One region of the Halomonas sp. AOP13-D3-9 genome, then DNA from elsewhere that is predicted to be linked to it. Evidence: predicted binding sites of a transcription regulator. Region 1 holds the regulator's gene; the other holds the start of a gene.
What was found. The regulator sigma-54, encoded in region 1, starts transcription at its own class of promoters, with help from an activator protein. The targets are predictions, from matches to a motif close to TGGCACNNNNNTTGCTNT.
Positions count from the first base shown of each region.

Region 2: a site for sigma-54 is predicted at 2,825-2,842, ahead of ACT3UM_RS10085 (formate/nitrite transporter family protein). Genes of this name have one in related genera too.

Region 1 is NZ_JBQSYH010000005.1:265,887-274,743, forward strand. It holds gene tldD (metalloprotease TldD) at 1-727, shown strand, start outside; gene yjgA (ribosome biogenesis factor YjgA) at 751-1,296, opposite strand; gene pmbA (metalloprotease PmbA) at 1,436-2,776, shown strand; gene ACT3UM_RS07755 (HPr family phosphocarrier protein) at 2,797-3,066, opposite strand; gene rapZ (RNase adapter RapZ) at 3,112-4,044, opposite strand; gene ACT3UM_RS07765 (PTS sugar transporter subunit IIA) at 4,136-4,603, opposite strand; gene hpf (ribosome hibernation-promoting factor, HPF/YfiA family) at 4,608-4,916, opposite strand; gene ACT3UM_RS07775 (RNA polymerase factor sigma-54) at 5,015-6,430, opposite strand; gene lptB (LPS export ABC transporter ATP-binding protein) at 6,595-7,344, opposite strand; gene lptA (lipopolysaccharide transport periplasmic protein LptA) at 7,356-7,850, opposite strand; gene lptC (LPS export ABC transporter periplasmic protein LptC) at 7,862-8,431, opposite strand; gene ACT3UM_RS07795 (KdsC family phosphatase) at 8,432-8,857, opposite strand, start outside.
Region 2 is NZ_JBQSYH010000007.1:222,221-231,077, reverse strand. It holds gene ACT3UM_RS10095 (TolC family outer membrane protein) at 1-476, opposite strand, end outside; gene ACT3UM_RS10090 (sigma-54 interaction domain-containing protein) at 720-2,600, opposite strand; gene ACT3UM_RS10085 (formate/nitrite transporter family protein) at 2,989-3,801, shown strand; gene cynS (cyanase) at 3,860-4,300, shown strand; gene ACT3UM_RS10075 (fructosamine kinase family protein) at 4,319-5,161, opposite strand; gene tal (transaldolase) at 5,209-6,162, opposite strand; gene xylB (xylulokinase) at 6,197-7,687, opposite strand; gene ACT3UM_RS10060 (mannitol dehydrogenase family protein) at 7,687-8,857, opposite strand, start outside.

The DNA.
Region 1 (8,857 bases):
CGATGCGCCAGCGGGGCAAATGCCCGTAGTGCTGGCGTCTGGGTGGCCGGGGATTTTGCTCCACGAAGCAGTGGGGCATGGCCTTGAAGGCGATTTCAACCGTAAGGGCAGCTCCGCCTTTGCGGGCCAGATGGGCAAGCGCGTGGCCGCTAAAGGCGTGACCATTGTCGATGATGCAACTTTATCGGATTGCCGTGGCTCCATGAGCGTGGATGACGAGGGCACGCCGGGGCAATACACGCCGCTTATCGAAGACGGCATTTTGACCGGCTATATGCAGGACAAGCTAAATGCTCGCTTAATGGGTATGGCACCCACAGGCAACGCGCGGCGCGAATCCTTTGCTCACCTGCCGATGCCGCGTATGACCAATACCGTTATGCTTGCGGGACAAGATGAGCCCAGCGATATTATCAAAAGCGTTAAGCGCGGCATTTATGCGGTCAGCTTTGGCGGCGGTCAGGTGGATATCACCTCAGGTAAATTCGTGTTCTCCGCCAGCGAAGCCTACCTGATTGAAGATGGTAAGGTGACGGCGCCGGTAAAAGGGGCCACCTTGATTGGTAACGGGCCAGAAGCGATGCAGCGGGTCTCCATGATTGGCCACGATATGGCGCTGGATACCGGTATTGGCGTATGTGGTAAAGAGGGGCAGGGCGTACCGGTGGGTGTCGGCCAGCCCACCCTGAAATTGGATGAGCTGACCGTCGGCGGTACTCAGTCTTGAAGGGCGGTCTTAATGAGCCGCCTTTAAAGAGCCAGCGTTTCGCGCAGGTGTTTGAATAGCTTGCGCGAGCTGGTCGGCGGTTTGCCCTGCTCGCGTTCCCGCTGGGCGTTGCGAATCAATTGACGCAGGGTCTGGCGGTCGGCATCGGGGTGCTCCGCCATAAACAGGTCGACAGCAGGATCGCCCTCGTCAATTAAGCGTTCCCGCCATTTTTCCAGTCGGTGAAACGCGTGGTCGCGCTGCTCCTGTTCCTGATCGATGGAATCAAATACGCCTTGAATGGCGGTGAGATCCTCTTTACGGATTAGCTTACCGACATACTGCATATGGCGGCGGCGACCTTCATGGGAACGGATGCGCGAGGTTTCCTCGATAGCGCGCAGCATATCGTCAGAGAGGGGGAAACGGGCGCGTTCCGCCGGTCGCATGGCGATCAAGGTTTCCCCAAGTGCCTGTAAGGCATGCATTTCGCGTTTGAGTTGCGACTTGCTAGGGCGTTCTTCCTGCTCTTCTACTTCATTAGTATTTGAGACAGTACTTGAGACAGTATCGGGACGTTGCTTACGCATAGTGTGACTCACAGACAAGATTCGTGGCGGCATTATACCAGCTGCGAGTACAACATTGATTCGCCGAAGAGACTCTCTTGAAAGACACGCTCTTGAAAGACATTCGCTTGAGAGACATTCGGTTGAAAAAGGAGGCCATATGGCACAGGCATTTAATGCATCCGCGCAGCAGTCGTTATTGACCGCGCGTGCCGAAGAGGCGCTCGCGCTGGCTAAGCGCTTGGGCGCAGATGCTGCCGAGGTGGGCGCAAGCGTAGACCAGGGCATCGGTGTCAGCGTACGCCTGGGCGAAGTAGAAACGGTTGAGTTATCCCGTGACCAGGGCATTGCCGTCACGCTCTACGTGGGCCAGCGTAAAGGCAGTGCTTCATCCACAGACGCCAGTAGCGCCTCAATTCAGGCCGCTGTGGAGAAAGCCCTGGCGATTGCCCGCTATACCGGCGAAGACCCGGCCGCTGGGCTGGCCGATGCCTCCCTTATGGCTACTGAGTTGCCCGATCTAAAAGTGCACTACCCCTGGGCCCTGACAACGGATGAGGCGATTGAGCTGGCGCTTGCCTGTGAGCAGGCGGGACGCGACGTTGACGGCATTTCCCAGTCGGATGGCGCGTCACTCTCCAGCGGCGAAGGGGTACGCGTTTACGCCAATAGTCACGGCTTTTTAGGTACCCAAAAGGGCAGTAGTCACTCGCTTTCGTGCATGCTGATTGCCCAAGACGCGGCCGGTATGCAGCGCGACTACGACTACACTTCTGCCCGCGACCCCAAGGCACTGCGAGACCCCGCCGAGGTGGGCCGCGAGGCCGCCGCGCGAACGCTACGCAGGCTCGGCGCTAAACGCCCGCCCACGGGCACTTTTCCGGTACTGTTTGATCCCTCGCTGGCCAGTGGCTTAATCGGCCACCTTCTCAGTGGTTTGGCCGGTGGAGCACTCTACCGGCAGGCCTCGTTTTTGTGCGACCGACTCGGCACGCCGCTGTTTCCCGACTGGTTTAGCTTAGAAGAGCGTCCCATGGAGGTCGGTGCCACGGCGAGCTCGCCGTTTGATGGCGAGGGCGTGCAAACGCGCAATAATCGCTTTATCGATCAGGGCAGCATTGCCAGCTATATGCTCTCTTCTTATAGCGCTCGTCGTCTCGATATGCAGACCACGGGCAATGCCGGTGGCGCACGTAATGTGCGTTTAGCGGCGCCGCTGCAATCACGCGAAAGCCTGCTACAGGAGATGGGGCGGGGGATTTGGGTAACTGAACTGATGGGCCAAGGTGTTAACGGTGTGACTGGCGACTACTCTCGCGGTGCCGCAGGCTTTTGGGTCGAAAACGGTAAGGTGCAGTACCCGGTCGAAGAGTTCACCATTGCCGGTAATCTAGAGCGGATGTTTGCTGGGCTAGTCGGTATCGGCGATGACACCGATACCCGTGGCAGTGTTCACACGGGTAGCTGGTTAATCGATGCCATGACGGTCGCCGGTGACTAAGTCCAAATAGCCAAGTGCGGCTACTGATCTTCCTCGAAACGGGCGTCGAACAGCGCTTGAATCGCTTCAAGTGCCTGTTCGGCGTCATCACCTTCGGCGCTGATCGTTAGCTCGGTACCGCAAGGGGCGGCGAGCATCAGCAGCGACATAATGTTGGCGGCGTCGGCAACCTGTTGCTGTTTGTAAACACGTATTTTAGCCGAGAATTGTTGGCCGCATTTGACCAGTTTTGTCGCTGCGCGCGCGTGTAGCCCGCGTTGATTGGTGAGTGTAAGTATTCGTTCTGGCACCCTGGTTCCTTTTCGCCGAGTGGTGTCATTAATGGATAGGCGCGCTTAAGAAGTCTCTTCTCGCTCGTTGTTTGGAGTAGCGCTGAGGAGAGGAGCCGCCGGCTGATCGCTTAAGGTGTAGTGCAGCCCCAGCTCACGATGGCGTAGTTGAACGTCGCCCATGCTGGTGGCCAGCCTTTCTGCCAGCTTCTCGACCATATAGACCGAGCGGTGTTGGCCACCGGTGCAGCCAATCGCGATAGTCATGTAGCTGCGTTGGCTATTCTGGTAAGCGGGTAGCCAACGCTCTAGCCAAGCCAGAATGTCGTCGCTCATGGCGTCAACAATGGGATAGCCGCTCAAAAAAGCCACAATCTCAGCGTCGCGGCCGGTGAACTGGCGTAGCGTTGGGTCCCAGTAAGGATTCGGCAGACAGCGCACGTCGAAGACCAAATCAGCGTCTAACGGAACGCCGCGTTTATAACCAAACGACTCAAGGGTCAGCGTTAGCTTATCGCGGCGCTGGTGCGCTACCTGGTCGGTAATGCGACGGCGCAAATCGTGTACCGATAAGCGTGATGTATCGATCAATAGATCGGCGAGATCGCGAATATCCTCCAGCGTCTCCTCTTCTTTGTTGATCGCCTCTTCCAGGGTCATCTCGCTATCCCGAGTCAGCGGATGGCGTCGCCGGGTAGCGGAGTAACGCTCAAGCAGGATACGGGCATCGGTGGTCAAGTAAATAACTTGAAAATCGATTTTACGCTGGCGCAACTCTTCTAACAAAGACGGTAGGCGCTCCAGCGCTCCCGGCAAATTACGGGCATCAATACTGACCGCCAAGTGAGCACGGTCACCCTGGTCGCGTAATTCGTCCACCAACGAGCCCAGCAGCATAGCGGGGAGGTTATCAATGGCATAATAGCCAAGATCTTCCAGCGCCTGTAGAGCGATAGATTTGCCTGACCCGGAGCGGCCGCTAATGATCACCAGTTGCATAGAGTCTCTCTTTGCTTTGGTCAAGCTGCGTTGAGGGTGGTGAGCAAAACATTACCTGCCATAATGAACCTTAAAACAGGTTTGAAGATCTTTACGCGGATTGCTCACGAATTTTGGCGGTAATCAGCTCAAGTAGCTCTCGCTGACTGGCTGCTTTACGCAGCTGCTGGCGTGTATCCGCATCATTCATGATGGTCGCTACTTGGCCGAGCAGAGAGAGGTGCGTGTCATCTGCCTCTTCGGGTACCAGCAGGACAAACACCAGATCTACCGGGTCACCGTCGATAGCGTCAAAATCAATCGCTTCTGAGAGTTTTAAAAAACCAGCGATAGGAGCGTTGCAGTGGGGGCTACGCGCATGAGGAATAGCCACACCGTTACCAATACCGGTACTGCCTAAGCGCTCGCGGCCGATTAAACGGCTAAACACTTCTTGGCTGTCCAGGCTGGGGATATTTTGCGCGATAAAGGTGCTGTAAAACTCCAGCACCCTTTTTTTGCTGCCCCCGGGTACGTCAAACAGAACGCGCTCCGGGGGGAGTATGGTTTCCAACGTCATTGAATTAACGCACACCTGCGCCTTGGGCGCGAGCTTGTGCTTTTTCCTTGTGTTTAACGAGTTGACGGTCGATTTTATCCGCTAGGGCGTCGATAGCGGCGTACATATCACTGTCGAGGGCTTCCGCATGTAAGTCAGCACCTGCGGCGTGCAGCGTACAAGCGGCCTGCTGGCGCTCTTTCTCCACTGATAAGGTGACTTGCACCGTGGTTATATTGTCGTAATGGCGCTCTACACGCTCAAGCTTTTCGTTGACATAGTCACGCAAGGCGTCAGTCAGTTCTACGTGATGACCAGTGATATTTACTTGCATTGACGTGCTCCTTATCCATCGGACTGTACTTCGATTGTAACCCTTTTTGCCGCGTTGCAAAGCCCTTGTCGAGAGATTCGCTGCAACGTCGACATAACCTAGCGTAAACGGCGCCGCTCACTGGAGGAGGGAATGCCCATGGCCTCACGATATTTAGCCACCGTACGCCGTGCCACTTGAATCCCCCCTTCGCCTAATAGCGTGACCAAGCGGCTGTCTGAGAGCGGCTTGCCGGGTGGCTCCTCTTGAATCAATTTCTTGAGTCGCGCGCGGATGGCGGTGCTGGAGTGACTGTCGCCATCTTGACCGCTTACCTGACTTGAGAAAAAGTACTTGAGCTCGAACACGCCCCGGGGGGTATGGATATATTTTTGCGTCGTGACCCGTGAAATCGTCGATTCGTGCATCTCCACAGCTTCGGCAATATCGGCCAGTATCAGCGGCTTCATGGCTTCTTCACCGTGCTCTAAAAAGCCAATCTGGCGGGTGATGATTTCGCGCCCCACGCGCAGCAGCGTATCGTTACGGCTCGAGAGGCTCTTAATCAGCCAGCGTGCTTCCTGGAGGTGCTCTTTGAGAAACTGGTTGTCATCGCTTTTGTCCGCACGCTTAATCAAGCTGGCGTAGTCGGGCTGAATACGCAGCCGTGGCAGGGCCTCTGGGTTGAGTTCTAAATGCCAGCCTTCGTTATCGTGGCGGACGACCAGGTCGGGGGTTACATAGCTGTCATCGGTGTCGCCGTAGGCGCTGCCTGGGCGAGGGTCGAGGCTGCGAATAAGTAGGATGACATCGGCCAGCTGTTGGTCATCGAGCCCCAGGCGGCGCTTTAGCAGACGCATGTCATCCTTGCCAAGCGCTTCAAGGAACTGCCGCACTAGGCGGCGGGCGGGAACCAGTAGCGGCGTATCATCGGGCAGGGCGGCGAGCTGCAGCATCAGGCATTCACGCAGGTCGCGGGCAAAGATGCCGGTCGGCTCAAACTGCTGGAGTTTGAGCAGAATGGTTTCCACTTCGCGCTGGCTAAGCCCGTCAACGCCCTGGGCGCGCAGGCCCTCACGGATATCGTTAAGCGGCTGGGTTAAGTAGCCGTTCGCATCGAGCGCGTCGATTAGGCTCTCTGCGACAAGCTGTTCGCGAGCGCTAAAGTCGGTCATGGCGAGTTGCCACAGTAGGTGCCCATGCAGGCTTTGTCCGGCCGCCTGACGCTCAAAGTCGGGGCCTTCGCTGCTGCTGCCGCCCTGGCTACCCATATCCTGATAGGTATCTGACCAGTCGCTATCTACCGAGAGTTCAGTGGGGATGCTTTCTGACCACTCTTCCTCTTTAGGCTCGCTGACAGCCTGCTCATCAAATTCATCTTCCTGCTCCAGCATGGGATTGGCATCTAGGGCCTGCTGAATTTCTTGACGAAGGTCCAGCGTCGAGAGTTGCAACAGCGCAATCGCCTGTTGCAACTGGGGCGTCATGGTCAGCTGTGTGCCGATACGCAGTTGGAGAGAAGCTTTCATGACCATCTGAGAACCACTCGTTAATCAGAATGCTCCACCCTAGTGCGAGTGAGTGCCCGGTGCAAGTGCAATAAGCATGCCATTGGTAGTAAAGTTGTTGCAGAGCGCTATTTACAGAACCAAAAAATAGGTTTAAGGGCAGGCGATAATTGTCGGCACAGTTGATCAGTTTAAAGGCGAAAATCAGCGCCCAGATATACGTCTCTGACCTTCTGATTATCGAGAATGGCACTGGGTGAGCCGCTGGCAATGATTTGCCCATCACCCACGATATAGGCGATATCGCAAATATCGAGGGTTTCACGCACGTTGTGATCGGTGATCAGCACGCCAATATGACGCTGCTTCAGCGCACGGATGATGGTTTTGATCTCGCCTACCGAAATAGGGTCGACGCCGGCAAAGGGCTCATCCAGTAGAATAAAGGCAGGGTCAGTGGCCAGCGAGCGGGCAATTTCTACACGCCTGCGCTCACCGCCCGAAAGGCTCATGCCAAGGTTGTCGCGAATGTGGGTGATATGAAAGTCTTCGAGTAGCGCTTCCAGGCGCTGTGCGCGTCCTGCGCGGTCAAGCTCTTTGCGCGTCTCGAGTATCGCCATAATGTTATCGGCAACCGAGAGCTTGCGAAAAATAGACGCCTCTTGGGGGAGGTAGCCAATACCCGCCGCTGCGCGCTCGTGCATCGGCGCGCGGGTTAAATCCACCGCATCGATTCCGACCTTGCCAGCATCGGATTTCACCAGCCCGACAATCATATAGAACGAGGTGGTTTTCCCTGCGCCGTTGGGGCCCAGTAGGCCAACAATACTGCCTTGGGAGATCTCTAAATTGATGTCTTTGACCACTCGACGACGCTTGTAGCTCTTCGCCAGGTGGTGGGCATACAGGGTTTTGATCGGCGCAGTGTCAGCAGTTGCCACAGCTTGGCTCCCTATTGTTCAGGCTGAATCGTCATACGAATGCGCTGGGGCTCACTGCCGTCAACGTCAGAGCGCGCTTGAATCACTTCGCGGTCAATAAAATACTCAAGGCGCCCACCGGTAAAGGTATCTTCCTGTTGGATCAGTTCGGCTTGGTCGATTAGCTCTACGCGGCGCTCGGCGACGTGGTAAATAATCCTTCGCGCCCAACCTTCCGTCGGGCCATCTTGCCCTTCGGCTTGATGGCGCAGGTAGGCGCGCTCACCGGTGGCGGTTGCCGTCGAGAGTTCACCAGCCGCGTTGCGTTCGATCTCTACCCGCTCCCCGCGCAGCCGCATCTCGCCCTGACGAATATCCACATTCCCGGTATACACGGCGGTGCCCGCCCGTTGGTCGAGATCTAAACGGTCGGCTTCGATTTCCACCGGGGCCTGTTGTGAGGTTTGGGCCAGAGCCGATAGCGGCATCGCGAGCGCAAACAGGGCGGTGTAAATAAGTGCTTTCATGACAATTCCTATTAGCGTTGCGTGGCCGGGGGGTGCGTGCCGCGCACATTATCAGTTAGCCGAACCTGGCTATTGTTAAGCCACACATCCATGCGTGAGGCACTCATTTGCTGGGGCGGTTGCTGCAGCATTACCGGTGTTGCACTCCACGCATGCTGAGTTAGGCCATCATAATGCAATAGCTCAGTATCTAGCTGCCAGCCTTCATCCGGCGCGACCAGACGAGCCGAACCTGACAGCAGCAGGGCTTGGGTAGCGGTATTGAGCGTGCCGACATCGGCGCTGGCCAGCCACTGACGGTTTTCGCTGTCGTAGAGTACGGCTTCGGGCTCTTCGGTCCAGGTTTCACTTTGCTGTGGGGTATGAATTAGGCGCGGTGTTTTTAGCGACTGCAATACCTTGCCGTTATCACCAAACAGGGTGATTTCAGCGTTTTCGAGTACATGGCCTGGCTCCTGAGCCTGCGCTTCAGGATCGATGGCAATGTCTTGAGGTCCGCCGGGGTCAAGCCATACCAGTAGAGCGCCCAGCGCGATAACCAGTCCGCCGAGCCAAAGGCGTACGTTAAGTCGCTTCAACATTTATGGTCGACCATGCAGATAGGTGTCAAGCACCGCGCCCCAGTGCCCTTGAGATTCAAGCAGCGTGTCGCAGATTTCACGCACGGCGCCGTGGCCACCCAGGCGTTCGGTGGTCCAGTCAGCGTGGGTGTGCATATAATCCGGCGCGTTAGGTACCGTAATGCCGACGCCGCAGCGCTTAATCGCCGCTAGGTCGGGTAGGTCGTCGCCGCAATAGGCCACCTGCTCCAGCTCGATATCAAGGCGCTGGCAGAGCCCGCGCAGGGTCGCCAGTTTGTCCTCACAGCCTTGATGGACATGGTCGATACCCAGGGCAGCAGCACGTTGACTTACCATCGGCGAATCGCGGCCGGTAATCAGCGCAACATGCACGCCCACGCGTTTGAGCAGCTTTAATCCATGGCCATCCTGAGTATGGAAGGCTTT
Region 2 (8,857 bases), on a different contig from region 1:
TAGGCGCTGGCCACATCGATTAGCAGCTGTTGTTCAGTCGCTGCGAGCAGGTATACCTGCTGGTCTATCTGACGCTCGGCCTGGGTGACTTGTCGGCGCGTCACCTCATCATAAAGCGCCTGGGTGGCCTCAAGGGTGAGCGATGCGGTGTTGTAGCGATCATCACCGGCGCTGGCGCTCCCCGTCCCAGTACCCACTCCGGCGCGAGAGGATGTCTGGCTCTCATACTGCTCGTTGTTCGCCACGGTGCCTGAAGCGTTAATTTGGGGCAGCAACCCACCTCGAGCAACGTCTCTACCAGCTTCAACACCCAGATACTCCGAGCGTGCCGAGGCAAGCTCAGCGTTATTGTCCAACGCATCACGGGTAATCGTGATGAGATCGGCAGCTTGAGCTGGCAATACAAAAGAAGCGGTCAATACCGCCAACAGTAGGGGTCGTAAAGGGGCATTGACTGCCCAGTGTGCCAGTCGCATGGGATTGCCTCTAGGTATCAGTGTCAGATGGTAAACGCGCTTAGTCTCTCAACTTACTCGTCATTCAGAAAACCAAGTCACTTAGCGCACTCAATCACTCGCAGTACGATGCCATTCAGAAAGATGAGCATTATAGTTACATTCATGTATGTATGCTAGCCTTGAACAATCTAAAAATGTGTGTACAGCTTACTGTCAAGTCGCACCTAGCTTACCTTAGTCCAAAGCATGAAGGGTTGGCGATTAATGCGGCGCTCTTTTACGAAATTCCCGCGTGTCGACGCCCCATTTGGTTAGCCGCGAGGCAAGCGTTGTGGGTTTAATGCCTAACAATTCTGCCGCGCCGCCCGCCCCTGAGACTTTACCCCCCGCCTGCTCCAGAGCAGCAATGGTGCTTTCACGCTGGCGCTGACTAAGCGCATGCTCGGTGAGCAGCGTTGCTTCACTTTGCTCGCTGGCTTGAATCGGATTATCAGAACCTATTGAGCGCGACGACTCCTTTAACAGCAGGTCATCAAACGTCAAGCGCCGATCCTGGGTCACGATGACTTGGCGCTCAATGATGTTCTCCAACTCACGAATATTGCCAGGCCAGGGGTAGCGCTGCAGAATTTCCTGCTGGGCCGGGGGTATGCGCACCCCCGGCTTGTTAAATTTAAGGCAGGCGCGCTGTAAAAAATGCCGCGCCAGTAGCGGTACATCTTCTATTCGCTTGCGCAGCGGTACCGATTCGATTGGAAACACATTAAGGCGGAAATAGAGATCTTCGCGAAAATGGCCCGCGTCAATCATGTCACGCAGTTCGCGGTTAGTAGCGGCAATCACACGAACGTCAACCTCCCGAGTACGGTTGTCGCCCACCCGCTCAAATTGCTGATCCTGCAACACCCGCAGCAGCTTGCTCTGTAGCTCCAGGGGTATTTCACCCACCTCATCCAAAAACAGCGTGCCACCGTGAGCCAGTTCAAAGCGCCCGGTGCGATCTTGCACCGCGCCTGTAAAAGCGCCTTTCACATGGCCAAAAAACTCGCTTTCAAACAAGTCCCGTGGAATAGCCGCACAGTTCACCCGAATCAACGGCCGGTCGCTACGCGTGCTACCGGCATGAATCGCCCGGGCAATTAGCTCTTTACCGGTGCCCGACTCGCCACTAATCAGCACGTTGGCGCTGGTGGGGGCGACCAGTTCAATCTGCTGGATTAACTTTGCCACCGCCGGGCTGTTGCCGACAATATCACGGTGGTTTAGCTCCGCTTTTATCTCTTCTTGAAGGTACTCATTTTCCAATTCCAAACGCTGTTTGAGCGACTCCACTTCAGCAAGAGCATCGCGCAATTGCTGCTCAGCGCGCTTACGTTCGCGAATATCGCGAAACAGCACCACCGCCCCGACCAACCTGCCCATTTCGAAAATCGGCGTGCTGGTGTACTCCACGGGAATCGCCTCGCTATTTTTATGCCAGAACACTTCGTTATCGACGTGATGTACTTGGCCGTCGCTAAACGAGGCATGGATCGGGCACTGCTGTACCGGAAAGTGGCTGCCATCGGCGTGGGTGTGATGGAACATCAGGTGGGCGTCGTGGCCCACCATATCCTCGGTACTCCAGCCTAAAATGCGCTCGGCAGCAGGATTCACAAAGGTGGTTTTACCTTCGGCATCCAGGCCGTAAATGCCCTCCCCCGCTGCGCCAAGAATAAGTTGGTTCTGCTTCTCAATCCGCTCAAACACCTGCTCGACCCGCTGCCAGCCTACCTCACCTTGACGATGCTGGCGGCCTAGCTCCGCTTTCGCCCGACGCTGTTCGGCTTTATTGCGGTCAATCAGCGTCAATAGCAGTTGTCCCGAGTCGTCGATGCGCTGAGCATAAACCTCAACGCGATACGGCTGGCGGAGCATATCTAGCATCACTAAATCATCCGACCAAGCCGTATTTTGAACCAGCGCCTCATCGGTAAAGCTCACCCATAGCGGTAGTGAGGCACTCAAGCGGTGGCTAAACGGGGCCTTGAGAGGGAGCACTTCATGCATATTGAGCATCTCGCAGGCGGCAGGATTAGCAGCCAGTAGCTGATCAGCAAAGGGGTCGACCACGATCATCGCAAGGGGTGAACATCCGCCCATTAGGGCCTCTATATAAGTGCTTTCATGCTCATACATTGGCGCATGCCTCTAGATTTACTCCCCCTTAAACATTCAATTACCACGCCACTTACGAACTTTCGTCAATAAAACAACGAAATATCGTTAATTACATTTTTTCGTAACCCATTAAGCCTTTCAGAAACATTAACGAAAATAAAATTTAAATCATTAAAAACAGATAGATAAAAACACAAAACGTGAGTTGGCACACAAATCGCAATACATGTACGGATAGCGCAATAGCGTCGCACGCTGAATCCCTTTCGCACTAGAACGGCGCAGCCATCGGTTTTATTGCTCCGGTTGAGCAACACTAAAACTCTTGGGCCAGACGTTAATTAACCGAAATGACACAGGAGACATACTTATGTCTTATCTAATGCCCAGTGAATTCGTCACTAAGTTGGTGGATCAGGGTGAATCAAAAGTCTATATGGGCACCCGGGATACGCTTATCCGCGCCTTTATGGCGGGGGCGACTCTGGCGTTGGCGGTTATTTTTGCCATTACCATCGCCACCCAAACAGGCCATTTTCTGATTGGGGCGCTGCTCTTTCCCGTGGGTTTTGTAATGCTCTACCTGATGGGCTACGACCTGCTTACCGGGGTTTTTATGCTAGTGCCTATTGCATGGCTGGACAAAAGGCCTGGGGTCACCCTGCCTCGGATGCTGAAGTGCTGGGCGCTGGTGGGACTCGGTAATCTCGGTGGCGCCCTGTTTATCGCCACCTTTGGCTACCTGAATTTCACCATGGGCGGCACCGAGGAGATAAACGCCGTTGGCCAAACGATGATGGCCGTCGGTGAAAGTCGCACAGTGGGTTACCAGGAGGCGGGATTTGCTGGTTGGATTGTGCTTTTCCTAAGGGGCATGTTCTGTAATTGGATGGTATCCATGGGCGTGGTGGGCGCCGCTATTTCCACAACGGTTTCCGGCAAAATCATGGCCATGTGGATGCCGATTATTGTGTTTTTCTATCTCGGTTTTGAGCACTCCGTGGTCAACATGTTCTTGTTCCCGATTGGCCTCATGCTGGGCGCTGACTTCACCCTGTATCAATACATAATGTGGAACGAAATCCCCACGGTACTGGGCAACTTGGTAGGCGGCCTGACTCTGGTTGGTTTGGTGCTCTATACCACTCACGTGCGCACTCAGCCCAAAAAAGTGCTGTCTTGATTCAATCTGATAAGTCAAAAAGGGCGTCACTCGCTCGCTACTCTAGAGGAGAACCATGATGGATAAGCTCGAAATGCGTCACACCCTGCTCGCCGCTAAAGCGCGCAAAAAAATGAGCTGGGACGATATTGGTAAAGCGGTTGGCATGTCGCCGGTATGGGTCGCCTCCGCCTGTTACGGCATGAACAGCGCCAGCCAAGCGATTGCCGCTAAGCTTTGCGACACGCTAGGCGTGGAAAGCGAGGTCGCCGATGCGCTGGTAGCTTTTCCCACCAAAGCCTGGGATGAAGCGATCCCACAGGATCCGTTTATCTACCGTCTCTATGAGGTCGTCGGTGTGTACGGGGAGACCTTAAAAGATGTGGTCCAGGAGAAGTTTGGCGACGGCATTATGAGCGCCATCGACTTCACCATGGAAGTCGACAAAATCGAAGACCCCAAAGGTGACCGGGTACTATTAACTTTGAATGGTAAGTTTTTGCCCTATAAATCTTGGTAAAACGTAAGTCCTGGCAAGTCAAGCGAAAGACTCGAGCCTCGCCACGCTACGTTCAACCGCCGAACGATAACCGGCACCGAACAGCAGCAAGTGATTCAGCAGCGGATAAAGCTGAAACAGCGCTTCACGCCTCGGCCAGTCGGCCGGGGCGTTGCCGTTCCAGTAGGCGTCAAAAAAAGCCTCGCCCGGCGAGCCAAATAACGTCAGCATTGCTAAATCTACTTCCGGGTAGTGGCGATACACTGCCGGGTCGATAATCGCTGGCCCCTTTGTAGAGCAGAGCACATTCCCCGACCATAGGTCACCATGGAGCAAGCTGGGCGGCGCATCCGGCAGCCAACTCTCCAAATCGTGAGCCAAACGCTCGATACGCCTCCGCAACTCGCCGTCCAATAGCCCACGCTGGTGACTCGCCTCGCACAGGGGTAATAAACGGCGCTCGCGCTGGAAGGCCCGCCCGTCACTAAGCGGTGCATTGGGCTGGGGCGTTTGCCCACAGGCATTATCCTGATGCCAACCGTGGGCATCGCCAATCACGCCGTGCAAGCCGCGCAGCCCTTCGCCAAGCGCTGCTTCGTGTTGCGGCCCACCGGGTACGGTGTCTAACGACTCAATGACCAGCCAGCCGTCTGACAAACCTAATACCTCCGGCACCGCCAACTGCTCACAGGCGCTACCCAGCGCACGTAACCCCTCGGCTTCGCCGCGCAGCCGTGCCGCGTCGTCGTGTTTAATCACCACCTGTCCCTGGCGAGTATCCAGGCGATACACAGCGGCGATATCTCCCCCACTGAGCGACTGCAAGTCGCCGCTGGGAGTTAACTCAATGGACTCCAACAGCTGGTTTAGGGTGGCATCCATGTCACTCTCCCGTTGCTCGAATGTAAGTCGATCGTCTGGCTTATGGCTTAGCCTAACCGTTTATCAATCAGGCTCTCTAACTCAAGCTGGTCATCGTGGAAGCGACGGATGCCTTCCGCCAGCTTATCGTTAGCCATGGCGTCCTGGTTGTGGCCCCAGCGGAAGGCCGATTCACTTAACGGTTCAGTCGGTTTGCCGCGACCTTCGCCAGATTGAATCTGCGCATTGACGCTGCCTTCTGTTGCTTCCAGCTCCTCCAGCAACGCTGGCGAAATCGTCAGCCGTGGGCAGCCCGCCAAGGCCAGTACTTGGCCGGTAGTGCGGAAGCTCGCGCCCATTACCACGGTGTCGTAGCCACCTTGGTTGGCACGCTGGCAAACGCCTTGAACAAACTGAACGCCCGGGTCGTTTTCTGGCGTGTAGTCGTTGCCGGTCGCTTTTTTGTACCAATCGGTCACGCGCCCCACGAAGGGCGAGATCAGAAACACGCCAGCATCAAAGCAGGCCTGGGCCTGGGCTTCGCTGAACAGCAGCGTCAGGTTGCACTGAATACCCTCACGCTCAAGCACCTCGGCGGCACGAATGCCTTCCCAGGTAGAGGCCAGCTTAATCAACACGCGGTCACGGGACACCCCGCGGGCATCATACAGCTCGATTAACTCGTGGGCCTTGGCTATGCTGGCCTGGGTATCAAACGACAGCCGCGCAGCCACTTCGGTGGAAACACGCCCCGGAACAACGGCGGAAATCTCGCTGCCCATGGCCACCGCTAAGCGGTCAACGGCATATTTGACCTGCTCTTCACGGCTGCCGCCGGAGGCTTTTACACTGCTGAGTTCTTCGTCAATCAGCGCTTGGTAACCGGACAGGCTAAACGCCTTCAGCAGCAGCGAGGGATTGGTGGTGGCATCCTGAGGCTGATAACGACGAATAGCGTCAAGATCACCGGTGTCGGCGACGACGAGCGAATGTTGTTTTAACTGCTGCAGCTGACTGGTCATAACATCTCCTTAATATCCGTCTAATACTTAATAATCACTTCACACCGCCATGGCGTTGTTCAAGTGCTGCGCAGTAACGCGCATAAATCGGTTGGTAGGCGGCCACCCGTTCTGGATGGGGGTCGGCCAGTGACTGCGTATCCAGATGGACTAATTTTTCGCACAGCGCTTCCAGGGTGACCCCCTCTGAACGCTGGTCGCACCAGGCCGCCTGTATCGCCGCGCCCAGGGCGGCCGCGTCGGTAATCTCGGGGCAAATTACCTGAGTGTCGGTAATATCCGCGACCATCTGCCGCCATACGGGGCTGTTAGCACCGCCACCGATCAGGCGAATCTGGCTGGCCCCGGCGGTTAAATCACCCAGCAATTCCAACCCATAGCGTAGCCCGAAAGTGGCCCCCTCCACCACCGCCCGGCACATATTAGCCTGGGTGGTATTAAGACTGGTCAGACCCAGGAAGTCCGCTGAGGCATCCGGCAGCATGGGCACCCGTTCGCCGTTGAAAAATGGCAGTACGGTAACGCCCTCAGCGCCGATTGGCGCGTTGGCCACTTTCTCGCTAAAGGCCGCCAAGTCCAAGCCAAACAGCTCGCGCACCCGAGTTGTGGCGGAAGTGACATTCATGGTGCAAATCAGCGGCAGCCAGCCGCCGGTGCTGGAGCAGAAGTTGGCGACCATGGCGCTATCGCACTCCACGGGGGTCGCTGAGTAGGCGCAAACAGTGCCGGAGGTGCCCAGACTCAGCGTGATCAGCCCTGGGGTAATATTGCCGGTGCCAATAGCGCCGAGCATATTGTCGCCGCCGCCTGAGGAGACCACCACCTGGTCGCCCAGCCCCAGTTCCCGGGCCACCCCTGGGCGCACAACGCCTACCGACTCATGCGCCTCCAGCACCCGGGGCAGTACCCGCGCCGGGTCTAATTCGGGGGCAATTTCAGCAAAAACATCCAACTGCCAGCAGCGCTGGCGGGTATCGAAGTAGCCGGTGCCTGAAGCGTCGCCCGCTTCGGTGACGCGTTCACCGGTGAGCCAGAAATTGAGGTAATCGTGGGGCAGTAGCAAGCTCTCGATACGCTGATAGGCGTCCGGTTGTTGCTCACGCAGCCAGGCGACTTTGGAGGCGGTATAGCCGGTTTGCAGCACCAGCCCCAGCTTCTCCAGGCAGCCCGCCTCGCCGCCCAAGCGGGCGACTAAATCGGCGTTCTGGGCACTCGTTTCGGTGTCGCACCAAAGCTTGGCGGGGTAGACCGGCACGCCCTCTGCATCGAGAGCCACCATACCGTGCTGCTGGCCGGAAACGCCGATACCTTGCACTTGGCTAGCCGAGACACCGGCTTTGTCGAGTGCGGCAAAAAACGCCGCTTTCAAGGCCGCCAGCCATTCAGCAGGCGCCTGCTCGCGACGGCCATTCTCGCCTTCATCCAGGTGATGAGCACGGCTTGCTTCCGCAAGAATTTTGCCCTGCTCAACGTCTACTACCACTACCTTGGTACTCTGGGTACCGCAATCTACCCCGATATACATCACAATGTTCCTTTGGACGACGCCAGACCCTCTAGCGTAGCGCGCGCGCCGCGTTCGTGCAGTGAACTTAGAGCCGCTAAATAGGCTTCTACAAAACGGGTGCTGTCGATTAAGTCGCCAAACAGCTCACGATTTTCGATAAAGGCCGTGGGACGAGCGCGGTTCTCAGCGGCAATCATCATCAGCGGGGCCTTCAAGCGGTCAACGATGTCAATCGGCTCGCCCTGCTCGTCCACCCCTTCAGCGTAACGCGCCCAGCTGGCCACCACAGCGGCGCTGCGCTCTATCTCGCCACCTTGCGCCAACTGCTGCCGAATCACCGGCACTAGCCACTTAGGAATGCGGTCAGAGCTCTCGGCGCAGAGGCGTGCCAAGGTATCTTTGATTTGCGGGTTGGCGAAGCGCTCAATCAGCGTTAAGCGGTAGGTTTCTAAATCAACCCCCGGCACTGGAGCCAAGGTCGGCGTGCCCTCTTCGCGCATATAGCCCAGCAAAAAATCGACGAATAGCGGATCCTGGCATACTTCGTGGGCGTAACTGTATCCGGCTAAATAGCCAAAATAGGTCAACGCCTGGTGGCTGGCGTTGAGCAGACGCAGCTTCATCAGCTCGTAGGGTTCGACATCTTCAACAACTTGAACGCCCACTTTATCAAACGCCGGGCGGCCAAGGGGAAAGTGATCCTCCAATACCCACTGGGAGAAGGGCTCACAGACCACCGGCCAGGCATCTTCAACGCCAAAGCGCTGGGTCAGCTCATCAATATCCGTGGTCGATGTTACCGGGGTAATACGATCCACCATAGCGTTGGGGAAGGCCACCTCTGCTTCCAGCCAGGCGCCTAGCTCCGCATCCCGCGCCTGGGCATAGGCGCCGAACATGCGTTTGGCCACGTCACCATTACCTTGAATATTATCACAGGACATTACGGTGAACGGTGCGATGCCCCGGGCGCGACGGCGGGCCAGCGCTTCCACCACCAGCCCGAAGCTGGTAGTAGGCTGAGTAGGGTTAGCAAGATCACCACGCACCTGGGGGTTATCGAGATCGAATTCGCCACTTACCAGGTGAAAGTTGTAACCGCCTTCGGTCACCGTCAATGACACAATACGAATCGCTGGGTCAGCCATCTGCTCGATCACCGCCTCGGTCTCTTCCGGTGCGAATAGA